3 regions of the Mesorhizobium sp. C264A genome follow, and region 3 is predicted to be linked to each of the others. Evidence: predicted binding sites of a transcription regulator. Region 3 holds the regulator's gene; each other region holds the start of a gene.
The links. The regulator PhoB, encoded in region 3, activates phosphate uptake and scavenging genes when phosphate is short. The targets are predictions, from matches to a motif close to TGTCATNNANCTGTCAT.
Positions count from the first base shown of each region.

Region 1: ppk2 (polyphosphate kinase 2) is a predicted target of PhoB. The motif match lies at 1,636-1,652, and genes of this name have one in related genera.
Region 2: NKL04_RS07675 (bifunctional 2',3'-cyclic-nucleotide 2'-phosphodiesterase/3'-nucleotidase) is a predicted target of PhoB. The motif match lies at 2,303-2,319, and genes of this name have one in related genera.

Region 1 covers NZ_JAMYVY010000001.1:2,416,261-2,420,688, reverse strand. Annotated here, with positions in the region: gene NKL04_RS11985 (glycosyl transferase family 90) at 1-405, shown strand, start outside; gene NKL04_RS11980 (aldo/keto reductase) at 426-1,469, opposite strand; gene ppk2 (polyphosphate kinase 2) at 1,713-2,633, shown strand; gene NKL04_RS11970 (dihydrofolate reductase family protein) at 2,823-3,467, opposite strand; gene NKL04_RS11965 (winged helix-turn-helix transcriptional regulator) at 3,578-4,273, opposite strand.
Region 2 covers NZ_JAMYVY010000001.1:1,567,379-1,571,806, forward strand. Annotated here, with positions in the region: gene NKL04_RS07660 (Lrp/AsnC family transcriptional regulator) at 1-170, shown strand, start outside; gene NKL04_RS07665 (5-formyltetrahydrofolate cyclo-ligase) at 167-832, opposite strand; gene NKL04_RS07670 (NAD(P)/FAD-dependent oxidoreductase) at 1,014-2,279, shown strand; gene NKL04_RS07675 (bifunctional 2',3'-cyclic-nucleotide 2'-phosphodiesterase/3'-nucleotidase) at 2,421-4,400, shown strand.
Region 3 covers NZ_JAMYVY010000002.1:1,909,369-1,913,796, forward strand. Annotated here, with positions in the region: gene pstB (phosphate ABC transporter ATP-binding protein PstB) at 1-526, shown strand, start outside; gene phoU (phosphate signaling complex protein PhoU) at 567-1,271, shown strand; gene phoB (phosphate regulon transcriptional regulator PhoB) at 1,288-1,977, shown strand; gene NKL04_RS28415 (ROK family protein) at 2,008-3,243, opposite strand; gene xylF (D-xylose ABC transporter substrate-binding protein) at 3,509-4,428, shown strand, end outside.

The DNA of each region.
Region 1 (4,428 bases), on a different contig from region 3:
CGCAAGCCCTATCTCAGCATCGATCAGCAGCGCCGCTACCGCTACATCATCTCGCTCGAAGGCAATGATGTCGCGACCAATCTGAAATGGATCATGAGCTCGAACTCGCTCTGCCTGATGCCGCCGCCGACTTACGAGACCTGGTTCGCCGAGGGGCAGCTCGAGCCCGATGTCCATTATGTGCCGCTGGCGCCCGACTTCAGCGATCTGGCCGAGCGGGTGCATCATCTCGAGCAGCATCCGGCCGAGGCCCAGCGCATCGTTGCGGCGGCCAACGCCTATTGCCGCAAATTCGCCGACGAGCGGGCCGAGCAGGCGATCTGCCTGCTCGTGCTCTACAAATATTTCGTGCTCAGCGGCCAGATCGAGCCCGATCCGCAGGTCTGGCGGTTTATCGCGGGCTAGCGGCTTCCGGCGCCCTTAAGTCAGATGACGCTGCGGTCCATAACCAGATCGGCCGGGCCGAAGCGGTCCTTCGCCGTAAACTGCTGGTGCCAGTAGGGATAGAGCACCGGCGGCCGGCTGACGGCATCGAGACGCTGGCGTTCATCAAAGGACAGCGTCAGGCTTGCCGCGGCGAGATTGTCTTTCAACTGGGCCTCGTTGCGTGCGCCAATCACCAGCGAACTGACGGCCGGCCGGCCAAGCAGCCAGGCCAGCGCCACCTGGGCCGCCGAGACGCCGCGAGTGGCGCCGATGTCGACCAGCACGTCGACGATCCGCCACAGCCGGCCCTCGTCGCGGATCGGCGGTTCCGACCAGCCGCCGATCTGGCGCGCCGTCGGACTGTCGCGGCGGTATTTGCCCGACAGCAGGCCGCCGGCGAGCGGGCTCCACACCAGCACGCCAAGGCCCTGGTCGACCGAGATCGGCAAGAGCTCATACTCGGCCTCGCGTGCTTCCAGCGTGTAGTGGATCTGCTGGGTGACGAAACGCGGCTGGTGCTGGCTGTCGCTGATGCCGAGCGCCTTCATGACCTGCCAGCCGGAATAGTTGGAGCAGCCGACATAGCGGATTTTGCCCTGGGCAACCAGCGTGTCGAGCGCGGAGATGGTTTCCTCGAGCGGCGTCGCGCCGTCCCATTCGTGCAGGAAATAGATGTCGATGACATCGGTCCTGAGGCGCTTCAGGCTCTTCTCGCATTCGCGGATCAGATGATGGCGCGACAGGCCTTCGTCATTGGGGCCCTTGCCGATCCGCATGCGCGCCTTGGAGGCGATCAGCACGTCGTTCTTGCGCTTGCCGCCGAGCGCCTCGCCGATGATCTCTTCCGACAGACCGTTGGAATAGACATTGGCGGTGTCGATGAGATTGATGCCGGCATCGATGCAAGTGTCGATGATGCGCGAGGCCTCCGCGAGATCGGAATTGCCGACGGCGGCGAACGGCCCGCTGCCGCCGAAGGTCATGGTTCCCAAGGTCAGCGCCGAAACTTTCAAGCCGGAACGGCCAAGCGTGCGGTATTCCATGTCAGATCCTCGTAGTTTTGGTGGGGAGGCGGTTTTAGCAGGAAAGGGCGGGGAAGCCCGAAGGGGTCCGCTATTTGTAGGACAATTTGAGCGGCTTGTCGCCATCCCAGGGCGATGGATCGGCAATGCTCGCTGGTTTGCAGTGATGACCGGCTGGCCGGCGGCTTGCAATAAAACCGTCATTGGCGGCCTATATCGAGTCGGCTCAGGGTTTCATGCCAGCCGGCAAGCGGAGCAGTGGAAATGACCGAGTTGAAGCAGAATTCTCCGGCCAGGGATTGGCTGGAAGCCGAACTCGCCGACATGCTCGACGAGGACTATGAGCTTGAAATGTCGGAGCCGGCGCTGTCGCTGGAGATCTCCAAGATCTACAAGAACGCGCATCCGCCGTCGATCGACCGCATGCAGTATTTCCGCGACCTGATCGGCTTGCAGTCGGAACTGATCAAGCTGCAGTCCTGGGTCGCCTACCACAAGAAGAAGCTGGTGGTGGTTTTCGAAGGACGCGATTCCGCCGGCAAGGGCGGCGTCATCAAGCGCATCACCCAGCGCCTCAACCCGCGCATCTGCCGCGCCGTGGCGCTGCCGGCGCCGACCGAGCGCGAAAAATCGCAGTGGTATTTCCAGCGCTACGTGCCGCATCTGCCGGCCGGCGGCGAGATCGTGCTGTTCGACCGCTCCTGGTACAACCGCTCCGGCGTCGAGCGGGTGATGGGCTTTGCCGAACCCGATCAGGTCGAAGAGTTCTTCCGCGACGTGCCGGAGTTCGAGCGCATGTTGGTCCGCTCCGGCGTCACGCTGGTCAAATACTGGTTCTCGATCACCGACGAGGAACAGCAGATGCGCTTCATGATGCGCATCCACGACCCGATGAAGCAGTGGAAGCTGTCGCCGATGGACCTGCAGTCGCGCGTGCGCTGGGAGCAGTACACCAAGGCCAAGGAAGAGACGTTTGCCCGCACCAACATCCCAGAGGCACCGTGGTACATCGTCGAAGGCAACGACAAGAAGCGGGCGCGGCTGAACTGCATCGACCATCTCCTCAAACAACTGCCCTATGAGGACGTGCCGCACGAAGAAATCACGCTGCCCGAGCGGGTGTTCAACCCGGAGTACGAGCGCCAGGTCCTGCCGCGCGAGCTTTACGTGCCGGAGAAGTATTGAGCACTTTTCCTTCTCCCCGTTTCACGGGGAGAAGGTGCCCGAAGGGCGGATGAGGGGCAGCGCCGGCATCGACGAATTCACAGCCGTCGGACGCTGCTAACCTCCAAAAGCAGCGCTGCCCCTCATTGCCTGCCGGGCATTTCTCCCCGTAGAACGGGGAGAAAGAAGCCTGCGCCTATCACTTCGCCACTACACCCGCTTGATCGTCACATGCGTGGCGAGCGCTGTCGCCACCTGCTCGGTGCACTGGTAACCCAGCTTCAGCATATCCAGCCCGGCAAACAGGCTCTCGCCCCTCCCGAGCAACACCGGCGACACCGCCAGATGCAACTCGTCGATGAGCTTCTCTTGCAGATATTGCCGGATGGTGGAAACGCCGCCGCCGACGCGGACATCCTTGCCGCCGGCCGCGGCCTTTGCTTGTTCGAGCGCGGCGTGGATGCCGCCAGCAACGAAGTGGAAAACGGTGCCGCCTTCCATCACAATGGGGTCGCGCTTGTGATGGGTCAGCACGAAGGTCGGCACGTGATAGGGCGGGTTGTCGCCCCACCAGCCTTTCCAGCTCTCATCCGGCCATTCGCCGCGGATCGGGCCGAACATGTTGCGGCCGAGGATCCAGGCGCCGACATTGTCGAAGCTGCGGATGGTGAACCGGTCGTCCACATCGGTGCTGCCGCCATCCTTGCCGACCATCTCGTGGAAGGTGCGGGTGCCGGTCATCCATTTGTGCAGATCTTCGCCACCAACGCCGAGCGGATTTTGCAGGTCCTGGTCAGGACCGGCGCCGAAACCGTCGAGCGACAAGGTGAAGGCATTGACGCGCAGTTTGGACATGGAAGACTCCCTTTGGTGACCAGTTGTGATTTGCAATCAGTATTCAAACTGATTGCATTTTGCAACTAGTATTTTTAGAGGCAAGCCGATCTGTGGAATGCGCAGGGACCTCAAGCCGCCACGCGCTTCGGCATCACCGCAAACGGGCTGAGCCCAAGCCAGATCTGCATCTTGCCGGCGACGTCGAGATCGCCGGTCAGGCTGATCTTGTCGCGTTCCTTGTGAACTGTCGTCAGCCCCATCCAGATCGAGGTCATGGTGCACAGATCGGTCGAGACGTAGAGATCGACGTCGAAGCCCGGATCGTACCAGCAAAGATCGACCTCGCCCTGCTTTTCGACGATCAGCCACCACGATCGTTTTGACGCCGGCAGGTCATGGTACAGGAATTGTATCACGGTGCGCCCGTCCGGCAGCGGACTGGGGTTCAGATTGCGCCGCATGTCCCACATCAGCAGCGACGGATCGAGGTTTTTGAGCGACAGCCTGGCCTCGACCCATTTCTGGCCCCAAAACCCCATCGCCTCGACAACCGGGCGCAAATCCCGGCCCGCCTCGGTCAGCCGGTATTCGAACACGCCCTTCTCGGTCGCGATCTCGGTCCGCTCGACGATGCCGCCGGCCTCGAGGTCCTTGAGCCGTTGCGACAGAAGGGTTGGCGACATTTTCGGCACGCCGCGGCGCAAATCGTTGAAGCGGGTCGATCCCGCCACCAGTTCGCGCAGCAGCACCATGGTCCAGCGTGTGCAGAGCAGCTCGGCGGCCATGGAGAGCGGGCAGAATTGCTTGTAACCGGCTTGTGTCATGTGGTGACCTCCAAAAGATGTTGCCGGACCTTATTCAGAAAACCTGAGTTCAGCCAGTACAGAAGCTGTACTGGCACCCCCGGTACAGTTCTGTGACTGGAGCGGTCCGGCGCCGCCATGCGAGGCAGCGGTCACGTCACCGGGCAGTCCGGTGC
Region 2 (4,428 bases), on a different contig from region 3:
GCGAATACGACTATATCCTGCGCATCGCCGCCAAGGATCTGGTCGACTATGAGCGCATCCACAAGGAGTGGCTATCGGCGATGCCGCATGTGACCAAGATCAATTCGTCGTTTGCCTTGCGCGAGATCGTCGACCGGACCGCCATGGGGATGAAGCCGGAACTGGCCTAGCCCTGAGCAGCCTCGGTCACCAGCCGGTCCATCGGGATGTCGTGCGGCTGCGGGTAAATGGTGGCGATGCGCTGCAGTTCGTAGCCGACGCCGACGACCAATGGCTTGAACGGCATGGCAGCCAGCGTGCGGTCGAAGAAGCCACCGCCATAGCCCAGGCGGTAGTTTCGCGGGTCGATGCCGACGATCGGCGAGATGACGATGTCGGGCAGCACCGGGTCGCCTTCGGCGGGGATAGGGATGTTCCAGACGCCTTTTTCCAGCCGGTCGCCAGGCACATAAGCGCGGAAGATCAGCGGCTGGCCCTTCTCGATGACGACTGGCAGTGCCGTGCGGCCGCCGCGCTGGTTGATCGACGCCATCCACGACCGCAGGTCCGGCTCGCCGCGAAACGGCCAATAGAGGCTGACCATGCGGCCGGCAATGTCGCCGATTGCCGCGTCGAGCCCTTCGGCGATAGCCCGCGACATCGCCACCCGCGCATCGGCGGAAACCGCCAACCGTGCCGCGATCAGACGCTCGCGCTCGGCCTTGCGCCAACGGCGCACATCGGTCCAGTCGGTCAATGGCGCGCGAAATTCCGGATCGAGTTCGTGCATGAAGCAAGGCGGCGAAGAATATTGCGCCCGCCCTTTGCGATCTTTGTCATCGTCGTTGGCCATGCTTCACTCCCGTGGTTCCAGCCCCTGCAAGGCTATACCCGTCCAGGCTTGCCGACATAGGCATTCGCGACATCCGGCGACGAGTCCTGGGCAGCCTTACGCGCGGCAGTCTAGCGCGCCGCGACATTGTTGCGGTGCACAAAAATCACTAGATAAAGAGAGACAAACAGGGGTGAATGCGATGAGTGAAACCAGCCATCATGTCGTTGTCGTCGGCGCAGGGTTCGGCGGTCTCGAACTCACCCGGGCGCTGGCCGGCGCACCCGTGCGCATCACCATGATCGACAAGCGCAACCATCACCTTTTCCAGCCGCTGCTCTACCAGGTGGCGACCACCTCGCTGGCGACCTCGGAAGTTGCCTGGCCGATCCGTCATCTGCTGCGCAAGCGCGAGGACGTGACGACCCTGCTCGGCAACGTCACCGGCGTCGACCGCCCAGGCAAACGCGTGCTGCTTGAGGACGGCAGTTCTGTTCCCTACGACACGCTGGTGCTCGCCACCGGCGCGCGTCATGCTTATTTCGGCCACGACGAATGGGAGCCTTTCGCGCCTGGGCTGAAGACGCTTGAAGACGCAACTACCATTCGCCGGCGCATCCTGCTCGCCTTCGAGCAGGCCGAGCGCGAGACCGATCCGGCCACGCGCCAGGCACTGCTGACACTGGTCATCGTCGGCGGCGGCCCGACCGGCGTGGAGCTTGCCGGCACCATTGTCGAACTCGCGCATGAAACGCTGCGCGGCGAATTCCGCAACATCGACACGCGTGAGGCGCGTGTGGTGCTGGTGGAGGCCGGAGACAGGATCCTAGCCAATTTCGCGCCAAAGCTGTCCGACTATGCGCGCAAGGCGCTGGAGCGGCGGGGCGTCACGGTCGAGCTTGGCCGCGCCGTCACGCGCCTCGATGCCGAAGGCGTCGTCTTTGGCGAGACGCATCTGCCGGCGCGAACCATCCTGTGGGCCGCCGGCGTAGCGGCTTCGCCCGCGGGAGAGTGGCTGGGCGCGCCGGTGGACCGGGCGGGCAGGGTAATGGTCGAGCCCGATCTGACCGTGCCGAACAGTCCTGAAATCTTCGTCATCGGAGACACCGCGCATGTCTTGCGGCCGGACGGCAAACCGGTGCCCGGCGTGGCGCCCTCGGCCAAGCAGGAGGGCAAGCATGTTGCCGCGACGATCAGGGCGCGGCTGGCCGGCGATAGCGCGCCGCGCCCTTTCCGCTACAAACATGCCGGCGACCTGGCGACGATCGGCAAGTGGGCAGCCGCGATCGATTTCGGCTCGATCAAGCTCACGGGATGGCTTGCCTGGTGGCTGTGGGGCGTGGCGCATATCTACTTCCTGATCGGTTTTCGCAACCGGCTCTCGGTGTCGCTTAGCTGGCTATGGATCTATTTCACCGGCCAGCGCAGCGCGCGGCTGATCACCCAGGGCGATGATAACAAGGGCTGAGGTTCTCAACCGCGGCCAAGGATATTCATCCAGCCGTCACCTTTAGCTGATCGACTGACTTCCCGATGGACATGGCCGGTTTTCGGCGCGAAGCTTCCGCTCGGGGCTGGGATCTTGTCACGTCGCTGGGAAGGAAAACCAATGCCGCATCTCAATTACCCCGTCTCCCGCCGTAGTTTTCTTGCCGGTACGGCCGCCAGCGGGGCGCTGATCATGCTCCATCCGTTTTCCGCCCGCGCGCAGGCCAATCAGGCGCATCTGAGGATCATGGAGACCACCGACATCCATGTGAATGTGCTGCCTTACGACTACTACGCAGACAAAGCCAACGACACGATGGGCCTGTCACGGACGGCCTCACTGATCGCGGCGGTGCGCAAGGAAGCCACCAATGCGATGCTGATCGACAATGGCGATCTTTTGCAGGGCAATCCGATGGGCGATTACATCGCCTATGAGAAGGGCCTCAAGGAAGGCGATCTGCATCCGATCATGAAGGGCATGAACCTGCTGGGCTATGAGTGCTCGACGCTCGGCAATCACGAGTTCAATTACGGCCTGTCGTTCCTCGACAAGGTGCTGGCCGGAGCCAATTTCCCCTTCGTCTGCGCCAATCTGATCCGCGGCACCGAGCTTGCCGCCAAACCGCGCGGCGACAAGCTCTACCTCAAGCCCTATGTCATCCTCGACAAGAAGATCAAGGACGGGTCGGGCGCCGAGCAGCCGATCAAGATCGGCATCATCGGCTTTGTGCCGCCGCAGATCATGGTCTGGGACCTGAAGAACCTGGAAGGCAATGTCAGGACGCGCGACATCGTCGAGGCGGCCAGGGCATGGGTGCCGCAGATCAAGGAGGAGGGCGCCGACATCGTCATCGCGCTCTCGCATTCCGGCATCGATATCAAGCAGGGCGACGGCATGGAGAACGCCTCCTTCTTCGTCGCCGGCGTCGAAGGCATCGATGCGGTGTTCACCGGCCATCAGCATCTCGTCTTCCCCGGTAAGAAGGATTTTCAGGCGCTCGAAGGCGTCGACACCGAGAAAGGCACGCTGCAGGGCAAGCCCGCCGTGATGGGCGGTTTCTGGGGCTCGCATATGGGACTGATCGATCTGCTTCTGGAACGGGACGGATCGAAATGGCGCGTAGCCTCGGCCACATCGGAGGCAAGGCCGATCTACCAGCGCGTCGACAAGGCAAACAAGCCGACGGTGGCGGACGACCAGCGCGTCGTCGATGCGCTGAAGGCGGACCATGAGGCGACACTTGCCTATGTCCGCCGACCGGTCGGCAAGACCTCGGCGCCGCTCTATTCCTATTTCGCGCTGGTCGCCGACGATCCGTCGGTGCAGATCGTCAACCAGGCGCAGAGTTGGTACCTCAAGGACATATTGAAGAGCACGCAGTGGAAGGATGTGCCGCTGCTGTCGGCGGCAGCACCCTTCAAGGCCGGCGGGCGCAACGGCGCCGACTACTATACCGACGTGCCGGTGGGCGACATCGCCATCAAGAACGTCGCCGACCTCTATCTCTATCCGAACACGGTGCGCGCCGTCGAAATCACCGGCGCGCAAGTGAAGGAATGGCTGGAAATGTCGGCCGGCATTTTCAGGAAGATCGAGCCGGGCAAGGCCGACCAGGCGCTCATCGACACCGAATTCCCGTCCTACAATTTCGATGTGATCGATGGCGTCAGCTACGGAATAGACCTGTCGCAGCTGCCGAAATACGATGCCAAGGGTGGCGTCGCCAATGCCGGCTCGAACCGCATCGTCGGCCTCAGCTTCGACGGCAAGCCTATTGATCCGGCAGCGAAATTCGTCGTCGCCACCAACAATTACCGCGCCGGCGGTGGCGGCAATTTCCCCGACATCAATGCCTCGAAGATCATCTACGAGGCGCCGGACACCAACCGCGACGTGATCGTGCGCTACGTCGTTAGCGAAGGCACGATCAATCCCTTGGCCGACGACAATTGGTCGTTCACGCCGCTGCCCGGCACCAGCGTCGTGTTCGAGACCGGCCCCAAAGCGAAGGATTTTATATCGGGAGTGAAATCGCTCAAGATCGAGCCGGCCGGCGAGGGCGAATCCGGGTTTGCGAAGTATCGCATCCTGCTTTGAGGCAAACGCGCAGGTAACAGGGAAAACG
Region 3 (4,428 bases):
CGATGTCGTCGAACTGCGCGCACGCGTCGGCATGGTGTTCCAGAAACCCAATCCGTTCCCGAAGTCGATCTACGAGAACGTCGCCTACGGCCCGCGCATCCATGGGCTGGCCAAGCGCAAGTCCGACATGGACCAGATCGTCGAGCAGAGCCTGAAGAAGGCGGCGATCTGGAACGAGGTCAAGGACCGCCTGCAGGAGCCCGGCACCGGCCTGTCCGGCGGCCAGCAGCAGCGCCTGTGCATCGCGCGCGCCATCGCCGTGTCGCCGGAAGTGATCCTGATGGATGAGCCCTGCTCGGCGCTTGATCCGATCGCCACCGCCCGTGTCGAGGAGCTGATCGACGAACTGCGCCAGAACTACACGATCGTCATCGTCACCCATTCGATGCAGCAGGCGGCGCGCGTGTCGCAGCGCACGGCGATGTTCCATCTCGGCTATCTCGTCGAGGAGGGCGCAACCGACAAGATGTTCACCAACCCCGACGACAAGCGCACCCAAGATTACATTACCGGCCGCTTCGGCTGAACCTTCCGGCGGGTGAATTTCAGGCACGAGGACCAAGATCATGGGTGAACATACCGTCGCCTCCTTCGATGAAGAGCTCGGGCAGATCAGCAAGCTGATCCGCGACATGGGCGATCTGGCAGGCTCGATGGTCAGCGGCTCGACCAGGGCGCTGCTCAATTCGGACAATGCGCTGGCACAGCGTGTCGTTTCCGACGACGCCATCATGGATGCGCGCCAGCGCGAACTGGACGACCGCGCCATCACGCTGATCGCCAAGCGCCAGCCGATGGCCAACGATCTGCGCGCCGTGGTCGGCTCGATCCGCATGGCCGGCGACCTCGAGCGCATCGGCGATCTCGCCAAGAACATCGCCAAACGCGTCGGCACCGTGGGCTTGAGCGTCACGCCGCGCGACCTCTCGCACTCCATCGATGCCATGGCGCAACTGGTGCTGATCCAGGTGCAAGGCGTCGTCGAGGAATATGCCGCCACCGATGCGGCAGCTCTTGCAAAACTCAGGAATGACGACGAGCGCATCGACGTCAAATACACGTCCGTGTTTCGTGAGCTCTTGACCTACATGATGGAAGACCCTCGCAACATCACCGCCTGCACGCATCTCTTGTTCTGCGCCAAGAATCTTGAGCGCATCGGCGATCATGTCACCAACATCGCCGAAAATGCGTATTATGTGCTGACCGGCCAGCAATTGCCCGCCAATCGTCCGAAGCAGGACGAGACGGCGATGGCCACGCCGGCCTGATGAGGGTGAACTGCCTATGATCGCGCCACGCATCATGGTCGTGGAGGACGAGGAGCCACTAGGCGTGCTCCTCCGCTACAACCTCGAATCCGAAGGCTATCAGGTCGAGGTGGTGACACGCGGCGACGAGGCCGAGATCCGCCTGCAGGAAAACGTGCCCGATCTCCTGGTGCTCGACTGGATGGTGCCGGCTGTTTCCGGCATCGAGCTCTGCCGGCGGCTTAGAGTGCGGCCCGAAACCGAGCGGCTGCCGATCATCATGCTGACCGCGCGCGGTGAGGAAAGCGACCGCGTGCGCGGCCTGTCCACCGGTGCCGACGACTATCTGGTCAAGCCATTCTCGACGCCGGAGTTCATGGCGCGCGTGAAAGCGCTGCTGCGCCGCGCCAAGCCGGAAGTGCTGTCGAGCGTGCTCAAGGTCGGCGACATCGTGCTCGATCGAGAATCGCACCGGGTCTACCGCAAGAAGAGCGAGATCAGGCTCGGACCGACCGAGTTCCGGCTGCTCGAATTCATGATGCGCCATCCCGGCCGCGTGTTCTCGCGCAGCCAACTGCTCGACAATGTCTGGGGCGAGACGATCTATATAGACGAGCGAACCGTCGACGTGCATGTCGGGCGGCTGCGCAAGGCCGTCAACAACGGCCGCATGCCGGATGTCATCCGTACCATTCGCGGCGCCGGCTACGCTATTAGGGAAGACTAGGATGCTGCGCGTCGCGCCGTTGCCGGCCATTCAGGCGACATGCTTGCCGGATTTCGCCTGAATGCCCGGCGCGAAAATCTCCTGGTCGACGAAGCCGAGCGCGCGCATGGCGCAGCCTTCGCGGATCAGCGGCAGCTCGTTGGGCTCGGTGTCGAAGGAGATCGATTTCGAGTGCTGGCCGCCGGCGGTCTGGGCGATCGCTTCGCGCAATGCCGGTTCGATCAGGTCGAAGGCGGCGGCGCTGACGCCGACCATGGCGACGGGTGCCGGATCGATCAGAGCAAACAGGCTGCCGAGGCCGAAGCCGAGCGCCTCACCGGCCCTGCGATAGGCTTCGCGCTCCGGGCCATCGGTTTCGCGGGCGCGCGCGGCGAGTGCGCGCATATCAGCGTCGCCGATATCGACCGGCTCGGCATCCTCGCCCATCATTTTGGCGCTGCGCCAGATGGCGTAGTTTCCGGCATAGGCCTCGACGCAGCCGCGCCGCCCGCAGCGGCAGAGCGCGCCGCCCGGACGGTGGATCATGTGGCCGAACTCGCCGCCCGAGGAATGGGTGCCGGTGAACAGTTCGCCTTTCAGCACCAGTCCCATGCCGATGCCGTGCGACAAGAGGATGGCGATAAAGTTGTCGCGGTAGCGCTCGGGCTGGCGCCATTGCAGCGCCACCGCCATCATATTGCAGTCGTTCTCCATGGTGGCCGGAATGCCGAATTCCACTTCCAACATGTCGGCGAAGGCAATGTCGGTCAGTGGCGTGATTGGCGACCACAGCATGGCGCGCGCCTGCGAATCGGTGATGCCCTGGATGCCCATGGCAATGCGGGCGATGCTCTGGACATCGAGGTCGGGATCCTCAAGCCGCCGCCGGACGATTGCTACGCATTCGCCAATCAGCTCGTCGCGCGGCTTGGTCAGCGTGTCCAGCCGGCGCTGTTCCTCGGCGACGACGTGGCCGGCATAGTCGATGACGGTGACGGACAGGAAATTGAGCGACAGCACGACGGTCATCACCGCCGCCGCTTCCGGGTTGAGGCCAAGGCCGACCTGCGGCCGGCCGCGTTTCAGTGCGCCTGTCTCGCCAGGTTTGCCTTCAATCAGGACGCCTTCTTGAATCAGATCAGACGAGATTGCCGATATGGTCGAGTGGCTGAGGCCGGTGGTCGCCGCAATCTCGGTCCGCGACGGCTGGCCGGCCCGGCGCACGGCCGAAATCACCATGGCACGGTTGCGACGGCGCAGATCGTCGTGGCGGATTCCAACCGACATTTGTTTCCTCCCGGCCTCCTCGCGCCTCATGATAGTGAAGGCGTTCGACGGCACCAGCCAAATATTGGCAGACGCCGGCAGCCCTGTCATTGTTTATTGCGGACCTCGAAAAAATTCGGCAAGGCCATCAGAATCCATCAGAATCGATGTTGACAGCGCCTTATCATTGAACCAGTATTTTTTCGAGGCTCGAAAAAATAGGGCCTCTGTGTGCCGGCCCTCGGGCCAGTTTTGTCGCGCCGCACGCGGCGCAGGGAGGATTATGATGAACAGATTTGCAGCCGCCATGCTGGCGGGTGTCGCCATGTCGCTGGCGCTGATGTCGGTCGCGCAGGCGAAGGACAAGGTCATCGGCGTGTCGTGGTCGAACTTCCAGGAAGAGCGCTGGAAGACCGACGAGGCGGCGATGAAAACGGCGATCGAGGCTGCCGGCGACAAGTACATTTCGGCCGACGCGCAGTCCAATCCCGGCAAGCAGCTGACCGACGTCGAAAGCCTGATCTCGCAGGGCGCCAACTCGCTGATCATCCTGGCGCAGGACGCCTCGGCCATCGGCCCGGCGGTGCAGAAGGCGCTGGACGAAGGCATTCCGGTCGTCGGCTATGACCGCCTGATCGAGAACAAGGACGTCTTCTACCTGACCTTCGATAACAAGGAAGTCGGCCGCATGCAGGCCCGCGAAGTGTTCAAGGCGAAGCCCGAAGGCAACTATGTCTTCATCAAGGGCTCGGGCTCGGATCCGAATGCCGATTTCCTGTTCTCGGGCTCGATGGAAGTGCTCAAGGAAGCCATCGACTCGGGCAAGATCAAGAATGTCGGCGAGGCCTATACCGATGGCTGGCTGCCGGCCAATGCCCAGAAGAACATGGAACAGTTCCTGACCGCCAATGACAACAAGGTCGATGCCGTGGTTGCGGCCAATGACGGCACCGCCGGCGGCGTTGTCGCCGCGCTGACGGCGCAGGGCCTTGCCGGAACGGTTCCGGTCTCCGGCCAGGACGGCGACCATGCCGCTCTGAACCGCATCGCGCTCGGCACGCAGACGGTGTCGGTGTGGAAGGACGCGCGCGAACTCGGCAAGAACGCCGCCGAGATCGCCTCGCAGCTTGCCGATGGCAAGAAGACGGGCGACATTGCCGGCGCCAAGGACTTCACCACGCCTGGCGGCAACACCGTCAAGTCGCT